3 regions of the Gottfriedia acidiceleris genome follow, and region 3 is predicted to be linked to each of the others. Evidence: riboswitches for the same ligand, from Rfam matches in the RefSeq annotation. Region 3 holds a riboswitch; each other region holds the start of a gene.
The links. A riboswitch is a leader RNA that binds a small molecule or an ion and turns the genes downstream of it on or off. The one in region 3 is predicted to bind S-adenosylmethionine.
Positions count from the first base shown of each region.

Region 1: it holds a riboswitch for S-adenosylmethionine, as region 3 does, so the genes downstream of both, MY490_RS19560 (methionine ABC transporter ATP-binding protein) here and mtnK (S-methyl-5-thioribose kinase) in region 3, are expected to answer to the same signal.
Region 2: it holds a riboswitch for S-adenosylmethionine, as region 3 does, so the genes downstream of both, MY490_RS16490 (LLM class flavin-dependent oxidoreductase) here and mtnK (S-methyl-5-thioribose kinase) in region 3, are expected to answer to the same signal.

Region 1 covers NZ_CP096034.1:4,118,170-4,122,102, reverse strand. The annotation lists gene MY490_RS19575 (ribonuclease M5) at 69-419, shown strand; gene MY490_RS19570 (thioredoxin family protein) at 435-758, shown strand; gene MY490_RS19565 (hypothetical protein) at 958-1,320, shown strand; SAM riboswitch class I at 1,398-1,508, shown strand; gene MY490_RS19560 (methionine ABC transporter ATP-binding protein) at 1,648-2,661, shown strand; gene MY490_RS19555 (methionine ABC transporter permease) at 2,663-3,331, shown strand; gene metQ (MetQ/NlpA family ABC transporter substrate-binding protein) at 3,354-3,933, shown strand, end outside.
Region 2 covers NZ_CP096034.1:3,478,805-3,482,737, forward strand. The annotation lists gene MY490_RS16485 (ATP-grasp domain-containing protein) at 1-174, opposite strand, end outside; gene MY490_RS16490 (LLM class flavin-dependent oxidoreductase) at 190-1,239, opposite strand; SAM riboswitch class I at 1,385-1,491, opposite strand; gene MY490_RS16495 (Ger(x)C family spore germination protein) at 1,645-2,736, opposite strand; gene MY490_RS16500 (GerAB/ArcD/ProY family transporter) at 2,733-3,824, opposite strand; gene MY490_RS16505 (spore germination protein) at 3,825-3,933, opposite strand, start outside.
Region 3 covers NZ_CP096034.1:2,819,658-2,823,590, reverse strand. The annotation lists gene MY490_RS13395 (pyridoxal phosphate-dependent aminotransferase) at 1-757, opposite strand, end outside; gene MY490_RS13390 (carbon-nitrogen family hydrolase) at 901-1,683, shown strand; SAM riboswitch class I at 1,747-1,905, shown strand; gene mtnK (S-methyl-5-thioribose kinase) at 1,977-3,152, shown strand; gene mtnA (S-methyl-5-thioribose-1-phosphate isomerase) at 3,159-3,933, shown strand, end outside.

The sequences.
Region 1 (3,933 bases), 1.3 Mb from region 3:
ATACTATATACAAAAGATTTTTAGTCAAAAGTTTTTGAGTCCTATACATTAGGTGATGCCCAGTGAATATTGAAGATCAAAGAAAAGTTATCATTGTCGAAGGTACTACTGATAAAAGAAAAATACAGACGATTATAAAGGAGCCTGTAGATATTATCTGTACGAATGGTACAGTTGGTACTTCAAAGCTAGATGAGCTTGCTGAAATGTTAGATCTAAGAGAAATCTATGTGTTAGTAGATGCAGATGAGGCTGGTGAAAAGCTTAGAAGACTCTTGAAAAGAGAATTTCCACAGGCAGAGCATCTGTACATTGATAGAAGTTATCGTGAAGTGGCAACAGCTCCGAGTCAACATTTAGCTAGTGTATTATTAGGGGCAGATATTTTAGTATTTACAGATTATTTACGTACAAATTAAAGAGGAATAAAGATTATGCAGCAATGGACAAAGAATGAAATAATGCAAAGAATTCAATCAAAAGAGACGACAGTTATTTATATTTATACCGCAATGTGTGGTACATGCCAAGTCGCTTCTAAAATGCTAGAAATTGTAAATGAGATTCTGCCAAATTTACCTCTAAGTAAGGTGAATATTAATGAAATAGTGGAAGAAGCTCAAAGCTGGAAGGTTGAAAGTGTACCTTGTTTACTTATTTTTGAAAATGGGGAAATGAAACAAAAAATTTACGCTTTCCAGTCTGTACCATATTTACATGAATTGTTAAAAAAATATAATTTATATATTAAACGATGAGTGCATACTATTTGCACTCTTTTTATTTGGCTTAAAATATTTCCAGATATTAGACATATTTCTCGGGAAATGAGTTGAATGCTGTAGAAATAAAATTAAAATATAGATTATTATCAAGGTAAATGTCGAGCGAATTATAAAGAATACACCTCTTATCTATGAGAAAATAAGATTAAAGAATCCGGAAGAGGTGTTTATTATGGAAATCAAGGAGTGGATTGGACAAGCTAGAAACTTATTTATAAAAAAAGAATATTTGCAAATTATTTTGCCAATCGAAGAAAGGATTGTAGAATTTAACTGTCTAAATGAAAAAGTGTATATAAAGTTAAGTAAAAAGGCTCCTTTTATCGAGATAATTGATCGTTCGATTCCGCAACTTAGAGTTAATTTTTCAAAAGATGGATGGGAATATCTAAATTCAGGTTCGCAAAGGTTAGGACTCTTAATAAAACTAAGTGATGCTTCTTTTGAAGGGAACTATCGATTATTACTACTAATGGAAACAATTTTTCAATATACGAGTGTTAATAACGAAAAAAAACTTTTAGAAAATTGTTGACAACTAGTGTCTAACTTTGTAGAATTGGACTTACGTTAAAGAAATTGCGTTAAACAACTTAATAGATCGTAAGTTAACTCTTATCGAGAGAGGTGGAGGGACTGTGCCCTGTGAAACCCAGCAACCGTCAATGATTGTCATTGAAATGGTGCTAATTCCTGCAAAGCATATGCTTTGAGAGATGAGAGAAAGGAATACTTTTTGTATGTTAAACCTTTCTGCTCATGTGAGTTGAAAGGTTTTTTTGTTTTATGCGACTAAAAAAGTACTTACTTACAAAAAATTGAAAGATAAGTTGTTAGAATGTTTTGAAAGGAGATCAAGTGTATGATTCAAATAAATAATGTAAGTAAAACATACAAAGGTAAAAAGGGCACAGTTACCGCAGTACAAAATGTTTCGTTAACGATCGAAGCGGGTGAAATTTTTGGCATGATCGGATATAGCGGCGCAGGGAAAAGTACGCTATTACGAATGCTAAATGGACTTGAGTCACCTACATCGGGTGAAGTGATTATTAATGGTCAATCGATTTCTAAATGCTCATCAAGTCAGTTAAGAAAAGCAAGACAGAAAATAGGGATGATTTTTCAACATTTTAATTTATTGTGGTCGAGAACAGTATTAGAAAATATACTTTTCCCACTTGAAATTGCTAAAGTTTCAAGAAAGGAAAGCATTAATCGTGCAAAAGAATTAATTAAACTTGTAGGTCTTGAAGGAAGAGAAAATGCTTATCCTTCTGAACTTAGTGGAGGTCAAAAGCAACGTGTCGGAATTGCAAGAGCACTTGCTAATAACCCAGATGTTCTTTTATGCGATGAAGCAACTTCTGCATTAGATCCTGAAACAACAGATTCAATATTAGCTTTACTGACAAATATTAATAAGCAGCTTGGTATTACAATTATCCTAATTACTCATGAAATGCATGTAATTCAAAAGATATGCCAACGAGTAGCTGTAATGGAAAACGGAAATGTAGTAGAAGAGGGCCATGTTGTTGATGTATTTACTCGTCCTAAACAAGCAATTACAAAGAAATTTGTGACGCAAATCAAAGGCAATGATGAAGAATTAGACAGTGAAGTAATTTCTGAAGGTGATGGGAAGGATAATACTTATAAGCTAACCTTTAAAAATGGTCAAGCAGATCAACCTCATATTTCTGAGGTTGTTAAGCACTTTGATATAGAAATTAACATTTTGCAAGGAAAAATTGTTCAAACTGCTGAAGGCTCTTATGGGACAATGAAGATTCAACTTGTTGGAGACATAAATAACATCAAAGAGGCAATTGCTTACTTAGAATCAAAACAAGTTGAAGTGGAGGTAGCATAAGATGACACAACTTTTTCCGAATGTTGATTGGGATGCAATGCTTTTAGCTACTCATGAAACATTATTCATGACAGTAATCGCTGCTCTTGCAACGTTCATTTTTGGACTAATAATAGGTTTATTCTTATTTTTAACTAGTAAAGATCAGCTTCTTGAAAATAAATTTTTTAATACAATCCTAGCAGCGTTTGTAAATATTTTTCGTTCAATACCGTTTATCATTTTAATTATTTTATTAATTCCATTTACGATCTTTATACTTGGCTCTATGCTTGGAGCAAAAGCAGCATTACCTGCATTAATTATTGGTGCTGCACCATTCTATGCAAGGATGGTCGAAATCGGATTACGTGAAATTGATAAAGGTGTTATCGAAGCTGCAAGAGCAATGGGAGCTAGCACATTTACAATCATCGTAAAAGTATTAATTCCAGAAGCATTACCAGCAATTATTTCAGGTTTAACTGTTACTACAATTGCAATTGTTGGTTATACAGCAATGGCTGGTGTAGTAGGTGGTGGTGGACTTGGTAACTTAGCATTTATGGAAGGATACCAACGCTCTAATAACCAAGTAACGCTTGTTGCGACAGTAATTATTTTATTAATCGTATTCATTCTTCAATTTATTGGTGATTTAGTAACAACAAAAATAGATAAAAGAGCTTAATCATATAAGGGAGGAACTGACAATGAATTTCAAAAAAATCGTAGGAATTTTAGGAGCAGGTGTTTTAGCATTATCTTTAGCAGCATGTAATAAAGGTGGAGAAGATAAAAATAAAGAATTAGTGGTTGGTGCATCAAATGTACCTCACGCAGTTATTTTAGAACAAGCTAAACCTATCCTTAAAAAAGAAGGAATTAACTTAAAAATTGTTAAATTCCAAGATTATGTATTACCAAATAAAGCACTAGCTTCGAAAGAATTAGATGCAAACTATTTCCAACACATTCCATATTTAGAATCTCAAATGAAAGAAAATGGTTATAAATTTGAAAACGCTGGTGGGATCCACATCGAGCCAATCGGAGTCTACTCTAAAAAATATAAGAGCTTAGATGATCTACCAGATGGAGCTAAAATTATCATGAGTAGCTCAGTAGCTGATCATGGTCGTATGTTAAGCTTGTTACAACAAGAAGGTTTAATTAAACTTAAAGCTGGAATTGATCCAACTACAGCTCAAATTAAAGACATTGCTGAGAATCCAAAACACTTAAAATTCCAAGCTGATGTAGACGCTGGAATGCTTCCAAAAGTTTATCAAA
Region 2 (3,933 bases), 660 kb from region 3:
ATGAGAAGAAGCACTCATTCGGCTATAAAAGATCCCTTCTGGTGGTTCTGTTGATAAATCTACCGTACCTTCATCTAAATGCCATTCCTCATAAGGAACTCCAAGCTCCTCTAATCTTTTTGTTAAATGGATTGTCCACTCACTGTTTTCATGTATTACATATACCTTACTCATTTTAATATCCCCTTTCTAGCTTTTTATTAAACTACGTTTTTGTTCTACTAATGGCATAACCTGCTTTGAAAAGCGTTCCATTTCCTCTAGTTGAGGTGAAAATTGTAATAATAATAAGTCTAAGTCAGCTTCTTCATATTGTAAAATTCGGTCTGCAATTTGCTCTGGTGTCCCTACTAGATTTGGTCTTAGACCACGATTTGAAACTGAGTAATCTTGTAATTGTATTTGTTGCTCTAATTGTGATTTTGTCGTGAAGTCTTTAAAGCCAGCATAACCGCTTGAATCTTTCACAGTCGTAATTTTTTCAAGCTCAGCCAAAGCCTCTTCTTCTGTATCTCTACAAATAACATAAGCAGCCATACCGAAAGAACTTAAAGGTGCATTGCCAGTTTGTTCACGACGTACCTTCATATCTGTTACTTTCTGTTTAATTTCTTCAACTGTTCCACCGTGCATCACATATGCGTCACATTTTTCAACAATTGTTTGCTTGCCTTTTTCACTTTCACCACCTGCATAAAGAATCGGATTTGGTCTTTGAACAGGTTTAGGAGCAAGCTTCGTACCCTTTAAATCATAAAATTTTCCTGAATAATTGAATGTTTCTTCTGTCCATAAGCCTTTTAAAACATCAATAAACTCCTCTGTACGAGCATAACGATCATCATGTTCTGTAAAAATACCGCCATATTGACGAGCTTCTTCTGCCCACCATGCAGAAACTACGTTTAGCGTAAAACGGCCGTTACTGATTTGATCGATATTAGCAGCCATTTTAGCTGTTACGGCTGGATTATGAAAACCTGGACGAATCGCGGTCATAATTTCAATTTTTTCCGTCACTGCAGCAAGTGCCGCTGCTGTTGACCAGGCTTCAAGTGAATCATGCTCTGGACCTTTAATATCGTTTAAATATAATTCAGCGATTAAAGTAGTCGAGTATCCCCATTTTTCAGCTGATTGAATGACCTCTTTAGCATAATCAAATGTTGGTGGCATGCTTTCGTCATCCACATTACGTAACCATCCTCCAAAAATCGGTAACCAAAAACCATATTTCATTTCTATTCTCTCCTTTATCATTAAAATTATCTAGTTTTCTCATTGGTTAAGTTGGGATTATATTTGTTTAACCTCCTGCGTAAATAAATAAAAAATAGAAAAAGCCTCCTTCATTCAGAAAGAGGCATCGGAAACAATTGTTTTCGACTTATCTATCAGAATGATTTCATTCTGCAGGAAGTGGCACCGTTCCTTAAAAAGGAGGTTGCCGGACGTCATAGGGCCTGATCCCTCGGTCACTCTCGATAAGTTTGAATTATGTAATTTCTTTAACTGAATCTTAAATCCTAGTAAACAGATTGTCAATAATGGAATTTAAACATTTTTATTAAGACAGCGCTTTCATTGTTGTATTTATTAGTAAAGATAAAATTTTATAATTATTTAATTAACATTCAATCGAAGTTAATACATAGTACCAGTTCCCTTTAAGTTCACTTCTGATTTTACTCGAAATTCAAGTTTCGGATAAATTTCTTCCCACTTATTTATTTCTTTTTTTGTCACTCCGTATTTTGCTTGAAAGTTTAACCCAAGTCCAAGTGGATCAACATTTAATTCCTGTAGCCGTTCTAGAAATTTTTTTGTTCTTGAGCTCATAAATATTGATGCTATTTTCTCATACTCTTTCAATTCTCTATTTTGATGTATTGATTTTTTAGATTCCTCAATAAATCCTTTTACCTTTATATGAACGTCTACATATGGCTTTTTATTTTTGGGCACAACGATTTCCATGTCAGTTTTCGTATTTCCAGCACTTACGTAAAATTGATTTTTTCCTTTTCCAACATTAATTAGTGTTGTTTTTTCTGGATTTAAAAGCTCATTAAGTAATCTTGTTTCATCGCGATTTAATACAGCTTTAAATTTTGTTCCTTTAAAAACTGCGGAAGTATTAATTTTAAAGGAACTATCGAACGGTTCAAGAATAGGTAAATATGGATCTATACCGTTTTCCTTCAATCGCATATAATAATCATTAAGTATCTCTGTCATTACATATGGTGACCTATTTAATTCTTCATTAAAAGCTAACACAACAGCGTTACCCGCTAATCTCTCTGATTTAACCTTCCATGATAAAGCTTCTTTTGCAGATGGTTCTCCTACAGCTACATAAGCAACTCCTTGAATATCTGGCCGTTTAATAAACCACTTCATCAAATCAATTTGGTTTACAACTAGTAGCTCTTTATCGATAGCGATTATCCTACAATGAGCAAAATCCAATTTTTTATCTACTAAAGATTGGATTATTCTAATTGCCTCAGAAACTGAAGTTGATTTTTGAGAGATAATTTGAAAATTAGACCTTCCTGCTCCAACTTGTGCTGAAGGGATGGCTAATTTCACTGACACAAGGTAGACGCCATTTTCATCTGTTTGATCGATTCCTATGCCTACGACAAAAAAACGTTTATCAACATCGAGTAATTGGCAACCAGACATAAAACTTAATTCCATAATTAACAATAACGTTAAAATACGTTTCATGCTCTTTGCCTCCGAGATAAGAAAAAAATTAAACCTACTAATATGACTTCAGCAGGAAAACGGATATTTTGCCATATTTTAATAAGATCAAATAATTCTCTTTCGTTAGTAATCATCTGCAAAATCATCGTAAGGACTCCAAAAAATAGTAAGATCATATATCCATAAAATTTCCTTTTTTTAGCAGGTTTCAAATTATAATTAAAGAACATTCCTTCAAATAGTTTTAAACCAACATGCCATGTTAATATGCCAAAGAGCAGTGATAACAAAAGGAATATATAAAGCATCAAATATAGCACTCTTTCGATAAACCCATATTCCATCCTAAGAGAATCAGTTATGAAAATCCAAGGAAACACTACATCATTAACTCCTTTAACACCTAAAAAAGCAATTGGGACGAAAAATGTAAAACTAATTACAATCAATCCGATTAAAGGTAAAATCCACAAAAATCTAACAACCTTTTTAGTATCAAGATAACGATTGAGGATAACTAGATTTATATAGCCTATAAAAAAATAAGTAGAAGCCGAAAGAGAGCTATAATTAGGCATTTGCCAAAAGTAATGGAGTATTCTTTTAATATGGACGAAATAAAAATATTTGCTTGCCATAGCTTTATAAACAATGAAAAAAACAATTGGAGTAGCTATAAGAACCATTATTTCAATAACGTTGAGTATTGATTTTGTATGATTATTTGCTCCAAAAATAACAATAACTAGAAAAAAAACTAAAACGTATTTCATATTCAACTCAGTAATTAAATACAGTACAGTTATATAAGTGAAAGAAATTAATACAAAAGCCCCGGCAGCCAACCACATTACGCCTAAAAATGCTAAGTAAGTGTTTTTTAAAAGCTTGGGTAATCTATTGTTAAAAATTTCGGGCAATCCTTTATTAGGAAATTTACTTATTCCAATCGTAAAAAAGTAAATAAAAATTCCACCAACGAAAACACCCAACAACATCGATATAAGAGACCCATTAAAACGCTCGCCAATTAAAACCATTGGTGCATTGATAATAATGTTCAACATCATTGTTAACAGTACAGTATAGTAAAAGTGACGAGTCAACTAGCTTTGCCCCTCCTTTGGGTTCTCAGAAATCGTTTCAACTTTGTCGGAAGATCCCCATGCAATCGCTAAAAAAGGAGTCCCAAAGCTTCGCTTATTAGCTAAATAA
Region 3 (3,933 bases):
CAAAACCGATTCTCCAGCCAGCCATATTATAAGTTTTAGAAAGGGTATAAATTTCAATCCCGGATTCCTTTGCTCCTGGCGTTTGAAGATAACTTAAAGGTTTTTTGCCGTCAAAACCAAATGCACCGTAAGCAAAATCATGACAAACGGTAATTTGATTATTTTTTGCTAGCTCAACAGTTTCTTTAAAAAATTCTTCTGTTGCTATAGCTCCTGTGGGATTATTTGGATAATTAATAAATAATATTTTACTAGCTTCCAAAACATCCTGAGGAATTAATTTATAATCTGGTAAAAATTGATTTTCTTCAAGTAATGGAAGCATGTATGGAACTGTTTTTGAAAGAGATATACCAGATAAATAGTCTGGATAGCCTGGGTCTGGAACTAAAATTGTATCTCCTTCGTCACATAAACAAAGTGGTAGCTCAACTAATCCAGCTTTTCCACCGAATAATATGGCTACTTCTTCATCTGGGTCTAAATCAACATCATACTCTCGTTTATAAAATTCTACAACAGCATTTTTTAAAGAGCTCATTCCTCTAAACGGAGAATAACGATGAGTTAATGGGTTCTCAACAGACTTTTGCAATGCTTTTATAATATGGTCTGGTGTAGGTTGATCTGGATTTCCTTGACCAAGATTAATGACATCATGACCATTACCTATTGACTGATTCACTTTTTGGACTAGTGAAGCAAAAAATTGTTTTGGTAAATTGTTTAATAGTTTACTATGATTCAAGTTAATCACTCCAAAAATATAATAAAATTAATTTGAATAGATCGTTTCTTAATCGAATGATTTTCATGAACGACTGTTGCAATAACTTTCACCATCATATATGCTCGATTTAAAAATGTCTATAAAATTTAGAATAGGGTGAATAAATTGTGATTAAAATTGCGTGTATTCAATCTGACGTTATTTTAGGTAAATCAAAAGCTAATTTAGAAAAAATGAAAACTCAAATAAACGAAGCTGTTAAAGAAAATGTCCGTATAATAGTATTACCAGAATTATGGACAACAGGCTATTGTTTGGAAGAAATTGGTTTGCACACAGGAGAACAAGAAGCTGTTATTTCTGAACTTCAGTCCATCGCAAAATTAAATAACGTAATATTGATTGCTGGTTCGTTCCCAATTGCAAGGGAAAATGGTGTTACGAATACGTTATTTGTTATTAGCTGTACTGGCGAATTAGTAAAAACTTATGATAAAGTTCATTTGTTCCAGTTAATGAACGAGCATCATTATCTACAATCAGGTGAAACAGATGGCCTTTTTGAAATTGATGGATTAACGGCTGCAGGTTTTGTTTGCTATGATTTGCGTTTTCCGGAATGGATTGGAGCTCATTCCCAAAAAGGTGCAAAAGTTTTATTTTTCGTTGCCGAATGGCCAATTCAAAGAATGAACCATTGGGAAATCTTATTAAAAGCAAGAGCAATCGAAAATCAGTGTTATGTTGTTGCTTGTAATCGAGTAGGAAAAGATTTAGCAAATACATTTGGTGGAGGATCAATGATCATTGACCCTTGGGGAGAATTAGTTACTAAAGGTAGCACGAATGAAGAAATCGTTTTTGGCGAAATTGATCCGAAAAAAGTCGATGAAATACGTGGTACAATTCCTATTTTTGAAGACAGAAAAGAAGAAATTTACAAAAAGTTTTAAAAAAGTAATTGACAAATTAAAAAACGATAAACTAAAATACGATTATAAAATCAAATATGCGAACTCTTATTTCGAGTAGGCGGAGGGATTTGGCCCGACGATGCCCAGCAACCGACCGTAATACCATTGTGAAATGGGGCGTATTGAATACGCCTGAGCTTAAATGCTCAGTAAGGCACGGTGCTAATTCCAACAGAAAAGAAATTTTCTGGTAGATAAGAGACGAAAGCCAATTAGCATTGCCTCTTTTCGTCTCTGAAAAGAGGCTTTTTATTTTGCAAAATTCAAGGGGGATGAATTTAGTGACTGTCATTGAACGAAAAGAATATAGACCATTAACAGAAGCAACTGCAATTACTTATTTACAAAAACTTGGCTATTTTAAAAATGAACTATGTGAATGCATAGAAATTGGGGATGGGAATTTAAATTTAGTATTTAAAGTTAATCCAGTAGGAAGCGAGAAAGGGTTAATTATTAAACAGGCTCTACCATACGCAAAAGTTGTTGGTGAAAGCTGGCCACTTACTTTAAAGCGAGCTACGATCGAGAGTAATGCGACAAAAATATACAATGAGTTAATCCCGTTACATGCACCGAAAATTTTAGAACATGATGAAGAGCAAGCCGTAACTGTAATGGAGGATCTTTCACACTTACAAATTTTACGAAAAGGTTTCATTGAGAAAAAAAGCTATCCGTTTTTAGCTGAACATATCGGTGAATTTTTAGCTAAATCATTATTTTTCACTTCAGACTTCGGAACTTCACCAGCTAAGAAAAAAGAGCTAGAGTATCTTTTTAATAACCCTGACTTATGTGATATTACAGAAAACCTTGTTTATACAGATCCATTCTTTAACAGTGAAACAAATAGTTTTGAAGAAGAATTAACAGATGAAATTCAAGGACTATGGAATGATGCAGATTTACAAATTGAGGTTGCGAAACTAAAATTAGATTTTTTATCGAAAAAAGAAGCTTTATTACATGGTGATTTACATACGGGAAGCATTTTCGTATCTGAAACTGAAACCAAAGTAATTGACCCGGAATTTGCATTTGTCGGACCGATCGGATTTGATTTAGGGCAAATTCAAGCAAATTTGCTTTTTCAACTTTTCAGCCGTACTGAACTAAAAGACGAAATTATTGAACACATTTTAAACATTGAAAAAGTGTTTAATGAAACATTTATTCGACTATGGGAACAGCATAGTGTTAGACCATTTAACCAAAAAGCTCTGATTAAAGAAAAATTAGAAGGTTATTGGGTGGATGCAATTGGGGTTATTGGATGTGAATTAATCCGAAGAAGTATCGGTCTTGCTCACGTTGAAGATATTGATTCATTAGAACATAATCAAAAAATAGAAGCAAAGAAAAAAGTCTTAAAATTCGGAGTTTATTGTATAAAAAATAGATTTACTATTAGGAATATTGGAAATTTACTTATTGGATTGGAGTAATAATCGATGACTACATTACAGCAAATACCTGAATCATTACAATGGAACGGTGAAAGTTTAAAAATTTTAGACCAAACTAAACTACCAACGGAAATACACTATTTTGATGCAACGACATTATTAGATGTACGTGAAGCAATCGTAAAATTACAAGTAAGAGGAGCACCAGCGATTGGTTTAGCAGCTGCATATGGACTTTATTTAGGTGTTCGAGAACTTGAAACTGAACAAATTGATGAATTTCATCAACAAGCAAGATTATTAGCGGATGAACTAATTAGTGCTAGACCAACTGCAGTTAATTTAGCATGGGCCGTTGAAAAACTAATTGGATCAAGTAAAGAAGCAGTGACTGTATCCGAAGCTAAATTAATCATCATGGAAGAAGCGATTAAATTACATGTAGCAGATGAGGCAACTTGCAAGGAAATCGGAGAAAATGCTTTAACATTATTACATGACGGAGCTGCAGTATTAACTCATTGCAACGCAGGGAGTATTGCGACAAGTCGATACGGAACAGCTTTAGCTCCACTTCACTTAGCAAAAGAAAAAGGCTGGGAAATTTCGGCTTATGCAACAGAAACAAGACCAGTATTTCAAGGTGCGAGACTGACATCTTGGGAATTGAACCAAAGTGGTATTCCAGTTACATTATTAACTGATAATATGGTCGGCTACTTATTACAAAATAAAAAAGTAGATGCAGTTATCGTTGGTGCTGATCGCATTACAGCAAATGGAGATACTGCAAATAAAATTGGAACTTTACAATTAGCGA